DNA from 3 places in the Streptomyces odontotermitis genome. Region 1 is predicted to be linked to each of the others. Evidence: predicted binding sites of a transcription regulator. Region 1 holds the regulator's gene; each other region holds the start of a gene.
What was found. Region 1 encodes HrcA, which represses chaperone genes, less so after heat shock. Its sites were predicted from a motif close to TTNGCACTCNGNNNNNCNGAGTGCNAA; they were not measured.
Positions count from the first base shown of each region.

Region 2: a site for HrcA is predicted at 4,011-4,037, ahead of groL (chaperonin GroEL). Genes of this name have one in related genera too.
Region 3: a site for HrcA is predicted at 4,371-4,397, ahead of groES (co-chaperone GroES). Genes of this name have one in related genera too.

Region 1 is NZ_JBNJLS010000001.1:1,018,770-1,024,174, reverse strand. Features, by position in the region: gene ACQB60_RS04705 (SpoIIE family protein phosphatase) at 1-188, shown strand, start outside; gene hemW (radical SAM family heme chaperone HemW) at 243-1,475, shown strand; gene ACQB60_RS04695 (DUF3097 domain-containing protein) at 1,631-2,464, opposite strand; gene ACQB60_RS04690 (MBL fold metallo-hydrolase) at 2,475-3,212, opposite strand; gene hrcA (heat-inducible transcriptional repressor HrcA) at 3,484-4,500, shown strand; gene dnaJ (molecular chaperone DnaJ) at 4,501-5,405, shown strand, end outside.
Region 2 is NZ_JBNJLS010000003.1:163,699-169,103, forward strand. Features, by position in the region: gene ACQB60_RS11525 (DUF7927 domain-containing protein) at 1-284, opposite strand, end outside; gene ACQB60_RS11530 (glucosyl-3-phosphoglycerate synthase) at 323-1,267, opposite strand; SAM riboswitch class I at 1,424-1,581, shown strand; gene thrC (threonine synthase) at 1,599-2,894, shown strand; gene ACQB60_RS11540 (MoaD/ThiS family protein) at 2,932-3,207, shown strand; gene ACQB60_RS11545 (cold-shock protein) at 3,651-3,857, shown strand; gene groL (chaperonin GroEL) at 4,163-5,405, shown strand, end outside.
Region 3 is NZ_JBNJLS010000019.1:11,816-17,220, reverse strand. Features, by position in the region: gene ACQB60_RS35430 (LysR family transcriptional regulator) at 1-546, opposite strand, end outside; gene ACQB60_RS35425 (MOSC domain-containing protein) at 626-1,294, shown strand; gene ACQB60_RS35420 (SDR family NAD(P)-dependent oxidoreductase) at 1,329-2,102, shown strand; gene groL (chaperonin GroEL) at 2,173-3,801, opposite strand; gene groES (co-chaperone GroES) at 3,918-4,226, opposite strand; gene ACQB60_RS35405 (polysaccharide deacetylase family protein) at 4,761-5,405, opposite strand, start outside.

The DNA.
Region 1 (5,405 bases):
ACGGGGTGACGGAGCGGCGGCGGGGGCGGGCGCAGTTCGACGACGGGGAGGGGCTCGCGGTGGCGCTGGCGGGGTGTGCGGGGCTGGATGCGGGGCTTGTGGCCGAGCGGATCCGGCGGCTTGTGCATGAGTTCTCTGAGCGGCCGCCGGATGATGATCTGGCTGTGCTGGTGTTGCAGGCGCGGTGAGCCTTTCCTGAGAGGCCGCCAGGGCGGGCTGTCACAGTGCGGGACAATGAGTCCATGCCTTCTGCTCTTCCCGACGGTGAGCCCGTGCCCGACGACGGGGCCCTGCCCCCCTCCGCCCTCGACGGGGCCGGGGAGCGGCCGCTCGGGTTCTATCTGCATGTCCCCTACTGCGCCACGCGCTGCGGGTACTGCGACTTCAACACCTACACCGCCACCGAGCTGCGCGGCTCCGGCGGAGTGCTCGCCTCCCGGGACAACTACGCGGAGACCCTGGCCGACGAGGTGCGGCTCGCGCGGAAGGTGCTGGGGGACGACCCCCGGCCGGTGCGGACCGTCTTCGTCGGCGGGGGGACGCCGACGCTGCTCGACGCCGGGGACCTCGTACGGATGCTGGGGGCGATCCGGGACGAGTTCGGGCTCGCCGATGATGCCGAGATCACTACCGAGGCCAATCCCGAGTCCGTCGACCCGGCGTATCTGAGCGCGCTGCGCGAAGGCGGGTTCAACCGGGTCTCCTTCGGGATGCAGAGCGCTCGGCAGCATGTGCTGAAGGTGCTCGACCGTACGCATACGCCCGGTCGGCCCGAGGCGTGCGTCGCGGAGGCGCGGGCCGCGGGGTTCGAGCACGTGAATCTCGATCTCATTTATGGGACCCCGGGGGAGTCCGACGACGACTGGCGGGCCTCCCTGGAGGCGGCCATCGGGGCCGGGCCCGACCATGTGAGCGCGTACGCCCTGATCGTCGAGGAAGGGACGCAGCTGGCGCGGCGGATTCGGCGCGGGGAGGTGCCGATGACCGACGACGACGTGCACGCGGACCGGTATCTGATCGCCGATGAGGTGCTGGGGGGTGCGGGGTTCTCTTGGTACGAGGTGTCCAACTGGGCCACCTCGGAGGCCGCTCGGTGCCTGCACAACGAGCTGTACTGGCGGGGGGCCGACTGGTGGGGGGCCGGGCCGGGGGCCCACAGCCATGTGGGGGGTGTGCGGTGGTGGAACGTGAAGCATCCCGGGGCGTATGCGGGGGCTCTTGCGGGTGGGAGGTCGCCGGGGGCCGGGCGGGAAGTGCTTTCGGGGGAGGACCGGAGGGTTGAGCGGGTGCTGCTGGAGCTTCGGCTGCGCGAGGGGGCGCCCTTGTCCCTCCTGAAGGAGGCTGGGCTTGCCGCTGCGCGGCGGGCTGTGGGGGACGGGTTGCTGGAGGAGGGGGCCTTTGCCGGTGGGCGGGCCGTGTTGACGCTTCGGGGGCGGTTGTTGGCTGATGGGGTGGTGCGGGATCTGGTGGATTGAGTTTCCTCTTCCCCGATCCCGCCCCTTCCCGAAATCCCCCGGCTCCGCCGGGCCTGGCGTGCTCTTCCTGGGGGCTTCGCCCCCAGATCCCCCGTATCGGCCCGGACGGCCTCGTCCTCGAACGCCGGACGGGCTGAAGAGGCTCCCGGAACGGGCTAGGTCGGGGAGCCCGTCACGAAGTCGATCAGTTCTTCCACTCTGCCCAGCAGCGCCGGCTCCAGGTCCTTGTAGCTGTGCACCGAGGACAGGATGTGCTGCCATGCCTCGCCCGTGTTCGTGAACCGCCAGCCCAGGGCGTGGCATACGCCTGTCTTCCAGTCCTGGCCCTTGGGGACGCGGGGCCAGGACCGGATGCCCAGGGACGACGGCTTCACCGCCTCCCATACGTCGATGTACGGGTGGCCCACCACCAAGGCGTGGTCGCTGCTCACCTGGGCCGCGATGCGGGACTCCTTGGAGCCGGGGACCAGGTGGTCCACCAGGACGCCGAGGCGGGCGTCGGGGCCCGGGGAGAAGTCGGAGACGATGGCCGGGAGGTCGTCGATGCCTTCCAGGTACTCGACGACCACGCCCTCGATGCGGAGGTCGTCGCCCCAGACCTTCTCGACCAGTTCCGCGTCGTGGCGGCCCTCCACGTAGATGCGTCCGGCCCGGGCCACCCGTGCGCGCGCACCCGGCACCGCCACCGAGCCGGAGGCCGTGCGGGAGGGAGAGGGAGAGGGGGAGGGGGTCGTGGGGGTGGGGCGGGTGAGTGTCACCACGCGGCCTTCCAGGAGGAAGCCGGCCGGAGACATCGGGAAGACGCGGTGCTTGCCGAAGCGGTCCTCCAGCGTGACCGTCGGGCCCTGTGCCGTCTTCTCGCAGCGGATCACCGCCCCGCAGAAGCCTGTGGTGACTTCCTCGACCACCAGGTCCTGTTCCGCCGGGACCTCGGGGGGCGGCGTCTTCTTCTTCCACGGCGGTGTGAAGTCGGGGCTGTAGCTGCGCATTCGGGAGACGCTACGACACCCGGAAACGGCGGGCCAGTTCATCGCGCTGGTTGCGTACGAAGGTGGCGTCCACCACCGCGCCGTGACCGGGGACGTACAGCGCGTCCGGGCCGCCCAGGTCCAGGAGGCGGTCCAGGGCCGCGGGCCAGTGGGAGGGCATCGCGTCGGGGCCCGCCTGGGGCTGACCGGACTCCTCCACCAGGTCGCCGCAGAAGACGACCTCGGGTGCGCCGGGGCCGCCGGGGACGAGGACCGCCAGGTCGTAACCCGTGTGCCCCGGGCCGATGTTGGCGAGCAGGACCTGGGTGCCGCCGCCCAGGTCCAGGGTCCATTCGCCGCACACCAAGTGGTGGGGGTGGACGAGGAGGTCCGTGGCCTCGGCGGCGGCGTCGAGGGGGAGGCCGTGGCGTACGGCGTCCGCCCGCAGGTCGTCGCGCCCGTTGGCGAGTGCGGTGTCCAGGCCCGCCGCGCCGAACACCTGCACCCCCGCGAAGGCCGCCGCGCCCAGGACGTGGTCGAAGTGGGGGTGGGTGAGCGCGAGATGGGTGACCCGGCGGCCGGGGCCGAGCAGGGTACGGGCCTGGGTGCGGAGCTCGGCGCCCTCGCGCAGGCTGGCGCCCGCCTCGATCATGAGGGCGGCGTCGTCGCCGACGACGAGTCCGGCGGTGCAGTCCCAGGCCGGGAGGCGGCGGCGGCCGACGCGCGCCGTGAGCCGCTCCCAGCCCGTCTCGTCCCATGCGGGCGTGATGTCCATAACGGTGACGCTAGCGCCGACGGGGCCAGGCGGCAGCCGCACTCTCGGGCAGTCCTGCGCGCGCACGGCTGTCCGAGCCGGTCGCGGAGCGGCGGCGCCGTCGTGGGCCCGCCTTGCACGTCGGGATGACATCGGGGGGTCCGCCCTTGCCGGGCCCGTACCTCACGGCCGTACACTGGGCCGGTGACGGCTGGCACTCGGCAACGGTGAGTGCCAGGGCGGGGAAGCGGGGCTCCAGTGGACGGACAGGCGGAGGTGAGCACGGATGCTCAGTGAACGCAGGCTTGAGGTGCTGCGCGCCATCGTCCATGACTACGTGGGGACCGAGGAGCCGGTCGGGTCCAAGGCGCTGACCGAGCGGCATCGCCTCGGGGTCTCGCCGGCCACCGTGCGCAATGACATGGCCGCGCTCGAGGAGGAAGGGTTCATCGCCCAGCCGCACACCAGCGCGGGGCGGATCCCGACCGACAAGGGCTACCGTCTCTTCGTCGACAAGCTCGCGGGCGTCAAGCCGATGACCGCCCCCGAGCGGCGGGCCATCCATCACTTCCTTGACGGCGCCGTCGACCTCGATGACGTCGTCGGGCGCACCGTGCGGCTGCTCGCGCAGCTGACACGGCAGGTCGCGGTGGTGCAGTACCCGTCGCTCACGCGCTCGACCGTGCGGCACGTGGAGCTGCTCTCGCTGGCTCCCGCGCGGCTCATGCTCGTCCTGATCACGGACACGGGCCGGGTCGAGCAGCGCATGATCGACTGCCCGGCCCCGTTCGGGGAGACCTCGCTCGCGGATCTGCGGGCGCGGCTCAACAGCCGGGTCGCCGGGCGCCGGTTCGCGGACGTGCCGCAGCTGGTGCAGGACCTCGGGGAGTCCTTCGAGGCGGAGGACCGGGCCACGGTGGCCACGGTGCTCTCCACCCTCCTGGAGACGCTCGTCGAGGAGACCGAGGAGCGGCTGATGATCGGCGGCACCGCCAATCTCACCCGCTTCGGACATGACTTTCCCCTCACCATCCGGCCGGTCCTCGAAGCGCTGGAGGAGCAGGTCGTGCTCCTCAAGTTGCTTGGTGAGGCTACGGATTCGGGCATGACCGTACGGATCGGTCATGAGAACGCCCACGAGGGGCTCAGCTCCACTTCCGTGGTCTCGGTCGGCTACGGTTCGGGCAGTGAGGCAGTAGCGAAACTAGGCGTGGTCGGCCCGACCCGCATGGACTATCCGGGAACGATGGGAGCAGTACGCGCAGTGGCACGTTACGTCGGACAGATCCTGGCGGAGTCGTAAGTGGCCACGGACTATTACGCCGTACTCGGCGTGCGCCGCGACGCTTCCCAGGACGAGATCAAGAAGGCTTTCCGAAGGCTGGCGCGCGAGCTCCATCCGGACGTGAACCCGGATCCGAAGACGCAGGAGCGCTTCAAGGAGATCAACGCCGCCTACGAGGTTCTTTCCGACCCGCAGAAGAAGCAGGTCTACGACCTCGGCGGCGACCCCCTGTCCCAGGCGGGCGGCGGGGGCGCGGGCGGCTTCGGTCAGGGCGGGTTCGGGAACTTCTCGGACATCATGGACGCGTTCTTCGGTACGGCGTCCCAGCGCGGGCCGCGGTCGCGGACCCGTCGCGGCCAGGACGCCATGATCCGGCTCGAGGTCGAGCTGGACGAGGCCGCCTTCGGGACCACCAAGGACATCCAGGTCGACACGGCCGTGGTCTGTACGACCTGCAGCGGTGAGGGTGCCGCTCCGGGTACGTCCGCGCAGACCTGTGACATGTGCCGCGGTCGCGGTGAGGTCTCGCAGGTCACGCGGTCCTTCCTCGGCCAGGTCATGACCTCGCGGCCGTGCCCGCAGTGCCAGGGCTTCGGGACGGTTGTTCCTACGCCGTGCCCCGAGTGCGCCGGTGACGGCCGTATCCGCTCGCGGCGCACGCTGACCGTGAAGATCCCGGCCGGTGTGGACAACGGCACGCGGATCCAGCTCGCCGGTGAGGGCGAGGTGGGGCCGGGAGGCGGTCCCGCCGGTGACCTCTACGTCGAGATCCACGAGCTGCCGCACCCGGTCTTCCAGCGGCGCGGCGACGATCTGCACTGCACGGTGACCATCCCCATGACGGCCGCAGCCCTCGGCACGAAGGTGCCGCTGGAGACGCTGGACGGGATGGAGGAGGTCGACATCCGGCCCGGCACCCAGTC
Region 2 (5,405 bases), on a different contig from region 1:
TCGACGAAGTTGTTGTTGTTCTTGGTGCCCTCGGCCCGCTGGGTCTCCTTGCAGGCCGCGGCCACGTCCGCCGGGCTCGTCGGGCAGTCGAGAACGGCGTTGCCGACGGTCTTGAAGTCCCCGTACAGCGATTCGTCATAGCGCTTGGTGAAGGGGGAGATGACCTCGGCGGAGGCCGGGGAGGCCGGGGAGGCCGGGGAGGGCGCGGCCGCGAGGGCGGTGGTCGCGGTGGCCGAGACGACCAGGGCCGCGGCGAGCTTTCGGACTGCTTGTCTAACCCACATAAATGGGAAATTTAGGCAAAGCGCATGATCGCTTGCCGTTACGCCACGCGTCTGGCCGCGTACTCCTCGATGCCGGACATCGGCGGCCGCTCCTCCGTGTCCACCGCGTAGGTGCGCGGTTCGAAGCCGTGCTCCCCGCGCACGAACTGGGTCAGCTCGGGCCGCACCAGGTGCCCGCGGGCCAGGCGCAGCTGTGCCGTCCGGTAGATCGCCGCCGCCATCCGCCCGAGCGCCTGCCCGTCCTGGTGCCGGTGCCTGCGCACCCCGACGTCGACCTGCGCGAGCGCGTCCAGGCCCACCGTGTGCAGCGCGTCGACGAGCAGGCCCAGCTCCACCCCGTACCCGACGGGGAAGGGCAGCCGCTCCAGGAGCGAGCGCCGCGCCGCGTACTCGCCGCCCAACGGCTGGACGAACCCGGCCAGCCGGGGCCAGTGGAAGTTGAGCAGCGGCCGCGCCATCAGCTCGGTGACCCGGCCGCCCTGGCCCGCGGAGCCACCGAGGGGGCGGTCGTACATCGCCTTCACGAACTCCACGTCCGGGTCGGTCAGGAGCGGCCCGACGATGCCCGAGACGAAGTCCGCCGAGAACTCCTTGAGGTCCGCGTCGACGAAGCACACGATGTCGCCGCTCGTCACGAGGAGCGAGCGCCACAGGACCTCACCCTTACCGGGGACCACCGGAATCCGGGGCAGCACCTCGTCCCGGTGTATGACACGGGCACCTGCCTCGCGCGCGACCTTCGCGGTGCCGTCCGCCGAGCCGGAGTCGATCACCACGAGATCGTCGACGAGCGGGGCCTTCTCGATCAGCTCGCGGCGGATCTCGGCGACGATGTCACCGACCGTCTCCTCCTCGTCGAGGGCGGGCAGGACGACGCTCACGGTGGTGCCACAGGCCCGCTTCGCGGCGAGGAGCTCATCGAGCGGACGGTCGGCCACGGACCAGGAACGCCTGCTCAGCCAGCGCTCGACTTCTTCCAGCACGGTCAGCGGCTCCTTAATTGTGATCCATCTCGCGGTTCGGACGACTATCTCAAGGGTCCTGGCCGTCGGTTACAGTCTTGAGCAAGGCCGGTGACCATCGCATGTCGGGGGTCGCCGCCGCCCGAGAGGGCGAACCGAAGACCAACAACCGAATACCGCTCATCCAGAGGGGCAGAGGGATACGGCCCGTTGAAGCCCCGGCAACCCTCCAGCCGGTCTCGTGGCGACGCCGCAACGTCGACACCGCGAGGCTCCCGGCTAGGGAAGGTGCCAATTCCGTCTCGCGGCGAAGTGCGTCGCGGGGAAGATGAGGAGAAAGGGCCTCGCCTCCATGGCTGTGCAGACTGTCGCCACCACTGGTACCACCACCCCCGTAGACCTCGGTCCGGCCTCCGGCCTCTCCTGCCGTGAGTGCGGAACCCGCTTCGAGCTCGGCCCGATCTTCGCCTGCGCCGAGTGTTTCGGCCCCCTCGAAGTCGCCTATGACTTCCCGGCCACTGGCCCGGAAGCCCTCCGCAAGCAGATCGAGTCCGGCCCCGCCAACGTCTGGCGCTATGCCCCGCTGCTGCCCGTCCCGGCCGACGTCGCCGAGAAGCCGAACCTGAACCCGGGCTGGACGAAGCTGGTCAAGGCCGACAACCTCGCCCGTGAACTGGGCGTCGCGCAGGGCAAGTTGTTCGTCAAGGACGACTCCGGCAACCCCACGCACTCCTTCAAGGACCGCGTCGTCGCGCAGGCCATCGAGGCCGCGCGCGCCTTCGGCTTCACCACCCTGTCCTGCTCCTCGACCGGCAACCTGGCCGGTGCCGTCGGCGCCGCCGCCGCCCGCGCCGGCTTCCGCTCCTGCGTCTTCATCCCGCACGACCTGGAGCAGGGCAAGGTCGTCATGGCCGGTGTCTACGGCGGTGACCTCGTCGCCATCGAGGGCAACTACGACGACGTGAACCGCTTCTGCTCCGAGCTCATCGGCGACCCGCTGGGCGAGGGCTGGGGCTTCGTGAACGTGAACCTGCGGCCGTACTACGGAGAGGGCTCCAAGACCCTCGCGTACGAGATCTGCGAGCAGCTCGGCTGGCAGCTGCCCGACCAGCTGGTCATCCCGATCGCCTCCGGCTCCCAGTTCACGAAGATCGACAAGGGGCTGCAGGAGCTGATCAAGCTCGGCCTCGTCGAGGACAAGCCCTACAAGCTCTTCGGGGCCCAGGCCGAGGGCTGCTCGCCGGTCTCCGTCGCCTACAAGGGCGGCCACGACGTCGTCCGCCCGCAGAAGCCGAACACGATCGCCAAGTCCCTCGCGATCGGCAACCCGGCCGACGGCCCGTACGTCCTGGACATCGCGCGCCGCACGGGCGGTGCCGTGGAGGACGTGAACGACGAGCAGGTCGTGGACGCGATCAAGCTGCTCGCCCAGACCGAGGGGATCTTCGCCGAGACGGCGGGCGGCGTGACCCTGGGCGTCACCAAGAAGCTGATCGAGGCGGGCGCCATCGACCCGAACCTCACCACGGTCGTGCTGAACACGGGCGACGGCCTCAAGACGCTGGACGCCGTCGCCGACAGCTCGCAGGCGACCGCCACCATCCGCCCCAGCCTGGACGCGTTCCGCGACGCGGGCCTGGCCCACTGATCCACGTACGACCGCGTCCGCAGGAAGGACCCACCCCATGAGCGTCAACGTCCGCATCCCCACCATTCTCCGCACCTACACCGGCGGCCGGGCCGAGGTCCCCGCCGAGGGAGCCACCCTCGGTGAGGTCATCGCCGACCTGGAGAAGAACCACACGGGCATCGCCGCCCGCGTCCTGGACGACCAGGGCAAGCTGCGCCGCTTCGTGAACGTGTACGTGAACGACGACGACGTGCGCTTCGAGCAGGGCCTGGAGACCGCGACGCCGGACGGCGCGGGCGTTTCGATCATTCCCGCCGTCGCGGGCGGCTGAGCCGCGAAGGAGGTCCGTCCGCGGACTTCCGCAACAACTCTGCGTTATTCGGATTGCCCCCTCCGGGAGAAAGCGGAGGGGGCAATTCTGTGTCGTTGAGCGCGGTACAGTTGAGGAGCACGCTGTGCCGTTAGTGCCGAGCGCATATACGAAGTCGGCCGCTCGCCCGCCAGAAGTAGCCAAAGTACCTTGCCCATTTGGGCTCATTGCGGCATTTGCCGGGCCCGACTTGCCCTGAACTCCGGCAGAATCGCCGGATATTACCGATCGGGCGTGCCCAGAATTCTCGTCCGATTGACCTGTTGCAGACGGCAGTTGGGCAGATACATTCAGCCGCGGTCGACGCGTTCCGGCGCACACCCCCATCACCAATGGGGCGTGAGGTCTGACCCGGGTCCGCGAAGTGCGGTCCTGCGCAAGGGCCAGTAATAGGGGAGTTAGGCATGGCTCAGGGCACCGTCAAGTGGTTCAACGCGGAGAAGGGGTACGGCTTCATCGCGGTCGACGGTGGTGCGGATGTATTCGTCCACTACAGCGCGATCCAGATGGACGGGTACCGCACCCTTGAAGAAGGTCAGCGGGTCGAGTTCGAGATCTCGCAGGGCCAGAAGGGTCCGCAGGCGGACATGGTCAAGCTGGCCGTCGGCTGAGCTGGCGCGTCCGGCCAACTAGGCACTCACGGCGAGGGCCCGTATCCCGAGAGGGGTACGGGCCCTCGTGCGTGCCGGGGCGCGCCGGTGCGCCCCGTTCGGGATCCGTGAGAGCCGCTTGCACTCGCATGGGTCGAGTGCTAATCATTGGCGTTAGCACTCTACGAGTGAGAGTGACAGAACTTGGATCGGGCCGGTGAGGTCGGCAGACCGGGTGGGGCAAGGAACCACAAGGGCTGCGGGCCGTCCGTCGCGGGCGCCAGTGCGGTCCTGCTTTCCACCCCTGTCCGGGAGGACCACTTCACATGGCCAAGATCATCGCGTTCGACGAGGAGGCACGGCGCGGCCTCGAGCGCGGCATGAACCAGCTCGCCGACGCCGTCAAGGTGACCCTGGGCCCCAAGGGTCGCAACGTCGTCCTCGAGAAGAAGTGGGGCGCCCCCACGATCACCAACGATGGTGTCTCCATCGCCAAGGAGATCGAGCTCGAGGACCCGTACGAGAAGATCGGCGCCGAGCTGGTCAAGGAGGTCGCGAAGAAGACGGACGACGTCGCCGGTGACGGCACGACGACCGCGACCGTCCTGGCCCAGGCCCTGGTGCGCGAGGGTCTGCGCAACGTGGCCGCCGGTGCCAACCCGATGGCTCTGAAGCGCGGCATCGAGAAGGCCGTCGAGGCTGTCTCGGGCGCCCTGCTCGAGCAGGCGAAGGATGTCGAGACCAAGGAGCAGATCGCTTCGACGGCCTCCATCTCCGCCGCCGACACCCAGATCGGCGAGCTCATCGCCGAGGCCATGGACAAGGTCGGCAAGGAAGGCGTCATCACGGTCGAGGAGGCCCAGACCTTCGGTCTGGAGCTGGAGCTCACCGAGGGCATGCGCTTCGACAAGGGCTACATCTCGGCGTACTTCGCCACCGACATGGAGCGTATGGAGGCGTCGCTCGACGACCCGTACATCCTGATCGTCAACTCGAAGATCGGCTCGGTCAAGGACCTGCTGCCGCTCCTCGAGAAGGTCATGCAGTCCGGCAAGCCGCTGCTGATCATCGCCGAGGACGTCGAGGGCGAGGCCCTGTCCACCCTGGTCGTCAACAAGATCAAGGGCACCTTCAAGTCCGTCGCCGTCAAGGCCCCGGGCTTCGGCGACCGCCGCAAGGCGATGCTGAACGACATCGCCATCCTCACGGGCGGCGAGGTCATCTCCGAGGAGGTCGGCCTCAAGCTGGAGAACGCCGGTCTGGAGCTCCTCGGCCGCGCCCGCAAGGTCGTCATCACCAAGGACGAGACGACCATCGTCGACGGCGCCGGCAGCAGCGACCAGGTCCAGGGCCGGGTCAACCAGATCCGCGCCGAGATCGAGAACTCGGACTCGGACTACGACCGCGAGAAGCTCCAGGAGCGCCTGGCGAAGCTCGCGGGCGGCGTGGCCGTCATCAAGGCCGGTGCCGCGACCGAGGTCGAGCTCAAGGAGCGCAAGCACCGCATCGAGGACGCCGTGCGCAACGCGAAGGCGGCCGTCGAGGAGGGCATCGTCGCCGGTGGTGGCG
Region 3 (5,405 bases), on a different contig from region 1:
GTGGCCCTCGGGCACCAGGCCGACGAGCCGGTCCGCGAGCAGCGGGCGCACCACGAGGTCGTCCCACTCCTCGGCGCAGGTGCCGTCGGCGCGCTCGTAACGGAAGGCGAGGGTCACGTCGCAGTCGCCCTCGCGCAGCATCTCGACCGAGCGCGGCGGTTCGGCCTCCACGAGGGAGACGCGGGTGCCGGGGTGGGCGGCGCGCAGCGCGGCCAGGGCGCTCGGGACCAGCGTCGAGCTGCCGCTGGGGAAGGAGACGAGGCGGACCCGGCCCGCGCGCAGGCCGGCGATGGCCGCGACCTCCTCCTCGGCCGCGGTCAGCCCGGCCAGGATCCCCGCGGCGTGCCGGACGAGGGCCTCGCCCGCCTGCGTGAGCCGCATCTCGCGGCCCGTGCGGATCAGCAGCGGGGTGCCCGCCGAGGTCTCCAGGGCCTTCATCTGCTGGCTCACCGCGGGCTGGGTGCAGCCCAGCTCACGGGCGGCCGCCGAGAAGGAACCGGTGGCGGCCACGGCGCGCAGGACACGGAGATGGCGGGCTTCGATCACCCCTTGAGCATAAGTGAGCCTTGGGCAAGGCGCGAAATATCACGTCGCCGCTTTGAGCCTGCTCGCCTAGCCTGCCTCTATGAAGCTCCTCTCCGTGAACCTGGGCCGGGCCACCTCCTCCGCACACACCGACGCCCCCTCGGGGACCACCGGCATCGACAAGCAGCCGACGGCGGACCGCGTGCATGTCTCCGCCCCCGGACCGAAGGGCGTCGCCGGCAGCGGCCTCGCCGGGGACGACGTCTGTTTCCGCCGGGTGCACGGCGGCGACGACCAGGCCGTCTACGCGTACGCGCGCGAGGATCTCGACGCGTGGGAGCGACTGCTCGGGCGGTCGCTCGCCAACGGCTCCTTCGGCGAGAACCTCACCACCATCGGGCTCGACGTGAGCGGCGCGAAGATCGGTGAGCGCTGGCGGGTCGGCTCCGAGCTGGTGCTCGAGGTGACCAGTGGGCGCATTCCCTGCCGTACGTTCCAGGGGCACCTGGGTGAGCGGGGGTGGGTGCGGCGATTCACTCAAGAAGGCGTTCCCGGGGCCTACTTCAGGGTCGTCGAGCCGGGCGACATCCAGGAGGGCGACGCCGTCGAGATCGTGCACCGGCCGGACCACGAGGTCACCGTCGCCCTGCAGTTCCGGGCGATCACCACGGAGCGGACGCTGTTGCCGCGGATGCTCGCGGCGGGGGACGCGCTGCACCCGGAGACCCTCGCGGACGCCCGTAAGTACGTCGCCCAGCAGGCTGGTTGACCCTGCGTCACCGTCCAGTCATTAGCCTGGGCGCATGACTACGGCTCTGATTACGGGATCCACGGCCGGTATCGGCGCCGCCTTCGCGCGCCGCCTGGCCGCCGACGGACACAACCTCGTCCTGGTGGCGCGCGACACGAAGCGGCTGCGGGAGCAGGCGACCGAGCTGCACGACCGGCACGGCATCGAGGCGGAGGTGCTGACCGCCGACCTCGCCACGGACGAGGGCATCGCCGCCGTCGAGGAGCGTTTGTCCGACCCCAGGAACCCGGTCGACCTGCTGGTCAACAACGCCGGCTTCGGCAACAAGGGCCGCTACCTGGAAGTGCCGATGGCCGACGAGCTGACGATGCTCAAGGTGCACTGCGAGGCGGTGCTGCGGCTGACGACGGCGGCCATCGAGTCGATGCGGCCGCGCGGGCGCGGCGGGGTGGTGAACGTGGCGTCGGTGGCGGCGTTCGTGCCGCGCGGCACGTACGGCGCATCGAAAGCCTGGGTCGTGCAGTTCACCCAGGGCGCGGCGAAGGACCTGGCGGACTCCGGGGTGCGGCTGATGGCGCTGTGCCCCGGCCTCGTCCGTACGGAGTTCCACCAGCGGGCCGGCATGGGCACGGACAACATCCCCAAGTGGATGTGGCTCGACGCCGACAAGCTGGTCGCGGCGGCCCTCTCCGACCTGGCCCGCGGCAAGTCCCTGTCCATCCCGGACCCGCGGTACAAGGCGATGATGGGCGTGGTGAAGGTGACGCCGAGGGCGCTGATCGGCGGGATCACTTCGCGTACGGGGCGCAAGTACGGCCCCCGGTAAGGACGTTGACCGACGCACCGAGGCCCGGCACCCCCGAAGGGGCGCCGGGCCTCGTCGCTGAACCCGTGGGTCAGTGGGCGTGCCCGTGACCGTGGCCGTGACCGGCCTCGGCCTCTTCCTCGGCCGGCTTCTCGACGACCAGGGTCTCGGTCGTGAGGAGCAGGGAGGCGATGGACGCGGCGTTCTCCAGGGCGGAGCGGGTCACCTTGACCGGGTCGATGACGCCGGCCTTGACCAGGTCGCCGTACTCGCCGGTGGCGGCGTTGAAGCCGAAGCCCTTGTCGAGCTCCGCCACCTTGGAGGTGATGACGTAGCCCTCGAGGCCGGCGTTCTCGGCGATCCAGCGCAGCGGCTCGACGACGGCGCGGCGGACGACGGCGACACCGGTGGCCTCGTCGCCCTCCTTGCCGAGGGAGCCCTCGAGGACCTTCGCGGCGTGGACGAGCGCGGAGCCACCACCGGAGACGATGCCCTCCTCGACCGCGGCGCGGGTCGCGGAGATGGCGTCCTCCAGACGGTGCTTCTTCTCCTTCAGCTCCACCTCGGTGGCGGCGCCGACCTTGATGACGCACACGCCGCCGGCCAGCTTCGCGAGGCGCTCCTGGAGCTTCTCGCGGTCCCAGTCGGAGTCCGTGGCCTCGATCTCGGCCTTGATCTGGTTGACGCGGCCCTCGACGTCACCGGCGTTGCCGCCGCCGTCGACGATGGTCGTGTCGTCCTTGGTGATGGTCACGCGGCGGGCGGTGCCGAGCACGTCCAGGCCGACCTGGTCGAGCTTGAGGCCGACCTCCTCGGCGATGACGGTGCCGCCGGTGAGGGCGGCCATGTCGCCGAGCATCGCCTTGCGGCGGTCGCCGAAGCCGGGGGCCTTGACGGCCACCGCGTTGAAGGTGCCGCGGATCTTGTTGACGACGAGGGTGGAGAGCGCCTCGCCCTCGACGTCCTCGGCGATGATCAGCAGCGGCTTCGAGGAGCCGGCCTGGATGACCTTCTCGAGCAGCGGCAGCAGGTCCTGGATCGAGGAGATCTTGCCCTGGTGGATGAGGATGTACGGGTCCTCGAGGACGGCCTCCATGCGCTCCTGGTCCGTCACGAAGTACGGCGACAGGTAGCCCTTGTCGAAGGCCATGCCCTCGGTGAAGTCCAGCTCCAGACCGAAGGTGTTGGACTCCTCGACGGTGATGACACCGTCCTTGCCGACCTTGTCCATCGCCTCGGCGATGAGCTCGCCGACCTGCGTGTCCTGGGCGGAGAGACCGGCGACGGCGGCGATGTCCGACTTCTCGTCGATCGGACGGGCGGTGGCGAGGAGGTCCTCGGACACGGCCTTGACCGCGGCGTCGATGCCCTTCTTCAGGGCGGCCGGGGAGGCACCGGCGGCGACGTTGCGCAGGCCCTCCTTGACCAGGGCCTGGGCGAGCACGGTGGCGGTGGTGGTGCCGTCACCCGCGATGTCGTTGGTCTTGGTCGCCACCTCCTTCACCAGCTGGGCGCCGAGGTTCTCGTACGGGTCCTCGACCTCGACCTCGCGGGCGATGGTGACACCGTCGTTGGTGATCGTGGGGGCGCCGAACTTCTTGTCGATGACGACGTTGCGGCCGCGGGGGCCGATCGTCACCTTGACCGTGTCGGCAAGCTTGTTGACGCCGCGCTCGAGGGCGCGACGGGCGTCCTCGTCGAACTTCAGGATCTTCGCCATGGGAGCGGTTCAGCCCTCTCGGAAAACTGGGTCAAAAACGAAGCCGCGCCCCTCGCCGCCCGGCATCAGCGGGGTGGCCAGGGGCGCAGCTCTTCAAAGCATTCGCTTCGAGGTGACTACTTCTCGACGATCGCGAGCACGTCGCGGGCCGAGAGGACGAGGTACTCGTCGCCGTTGTACTTCACCTCGGTGCCGCCGTACTTGCTGTACAGCACGACATCGCCGACCTTCACGTCGAGCGGAAGGCGCTCGCCGTTCTCGAAGCGGCCCGGGCCCACGGCGAGGACGGCGCCCTCCTGGGGCTTCTCCTTCGCGGTGTCCGGGATGACCAGGCCAGAGGCCGTGGTCTGCTCGGCGTCGAGCGGCTGGACCACAATGCGGTCCTCGAGCGGCTTGATGGCAACCTTGGAGCTGGTGGTCGTCACGATCCGACCTCCCCCTTCGGAGATCTCACGGGGTTAACTGTCTGAGGTGGCGACCAGGTGGATCCGTCGTCGCGGGTGCCGGACCTGCCCGTCGCTATTGGCACTCTCCAGTGGGGAGTGCCAGGCCCGAGACTAGGACGACGATTAGCACTCGGTCAAGCGGAGTGCCAATTGGCTAACGCCGTGTTTATCGGTGAGCGGGGCGACCCTCCGGGGCGGGGGTCCCCTCGGGGGCCGGCTCGCCCCTTGCGGGACAACGGTCACGCTCCCGCGATGGTGCCTTCGAAGCTTCCGGAGCTTTCGAGGCTTCCGGAGCCTTCGGAGCCTTCACAGGGGTGGGATCCGCCGTGCGGAGCGGCTGCCCGCAGCGAGACGGCTCGCTCCCCGGTCTGCCCTTCCGCGGCACCTTCTGGGCCGCCTTCCTGCCCAGCCTCTCGATCGGGTCCACCGAGTCGGCGCACGCGGTGAGTGCGGGCGCGAGCACCGCGGTCGCCAGCAAGCCCGCCAGCAGTCTGTGCGCCCGCGCCCGCCGCGTCACAGGTAGTCCTCCAGCCTGGCCACCGCGTACCCCTTGTCCGTCACCGTCTTCATGACCCGGCGGATCATGTCGGGCATCGTGCCCTTCCAGTCCTCACGCCCCCGGAAGTGCGTGAGGATGATGTCGCCGGGGTGCAGGTCCCGGTCCCACTCGCGCCACTCCATGTGGTCGACGAATGCTTCGGACGCCCACAGTGGCACCGCTTTGACGCCGCAGGACTTCGCGGCGCGCAGCGTGTCCTGGTTGTAGTTGCCGTACGGCGGGCGGAAGAGCTGGGGGCGCTTGCCGTAGTGCTTGCGGATCACGTCCTGCATGCCGCAGATCTCGCGCCGCTGCCCCTCGTACGAAAGCCCGGGCAGATAGCGGTGGTTGAGGGTGTGGTTGTTGAGGGTGACCCCCCTGTCCTGCATCTTCTTGAAGTAGCCGTAGTCCTCCTTGACCAGGTAGTCGCTGAGGAACGCGGTGTAGGGGATCTTCAGTTCGCTCATCATCCGCAGCAGCGCCGGGTCCTTCTCGGCGCCGTCGTCCATGGTGAGGAAGACGACCTTCTCCTTGGTGGGGACGGTCGTGAAGACGGGCGGCAGGTGCGCCTGGTCGCGGACCTCGAAGCCCTTGCGGGTGGCGATGTGCGGCTTCTTGGC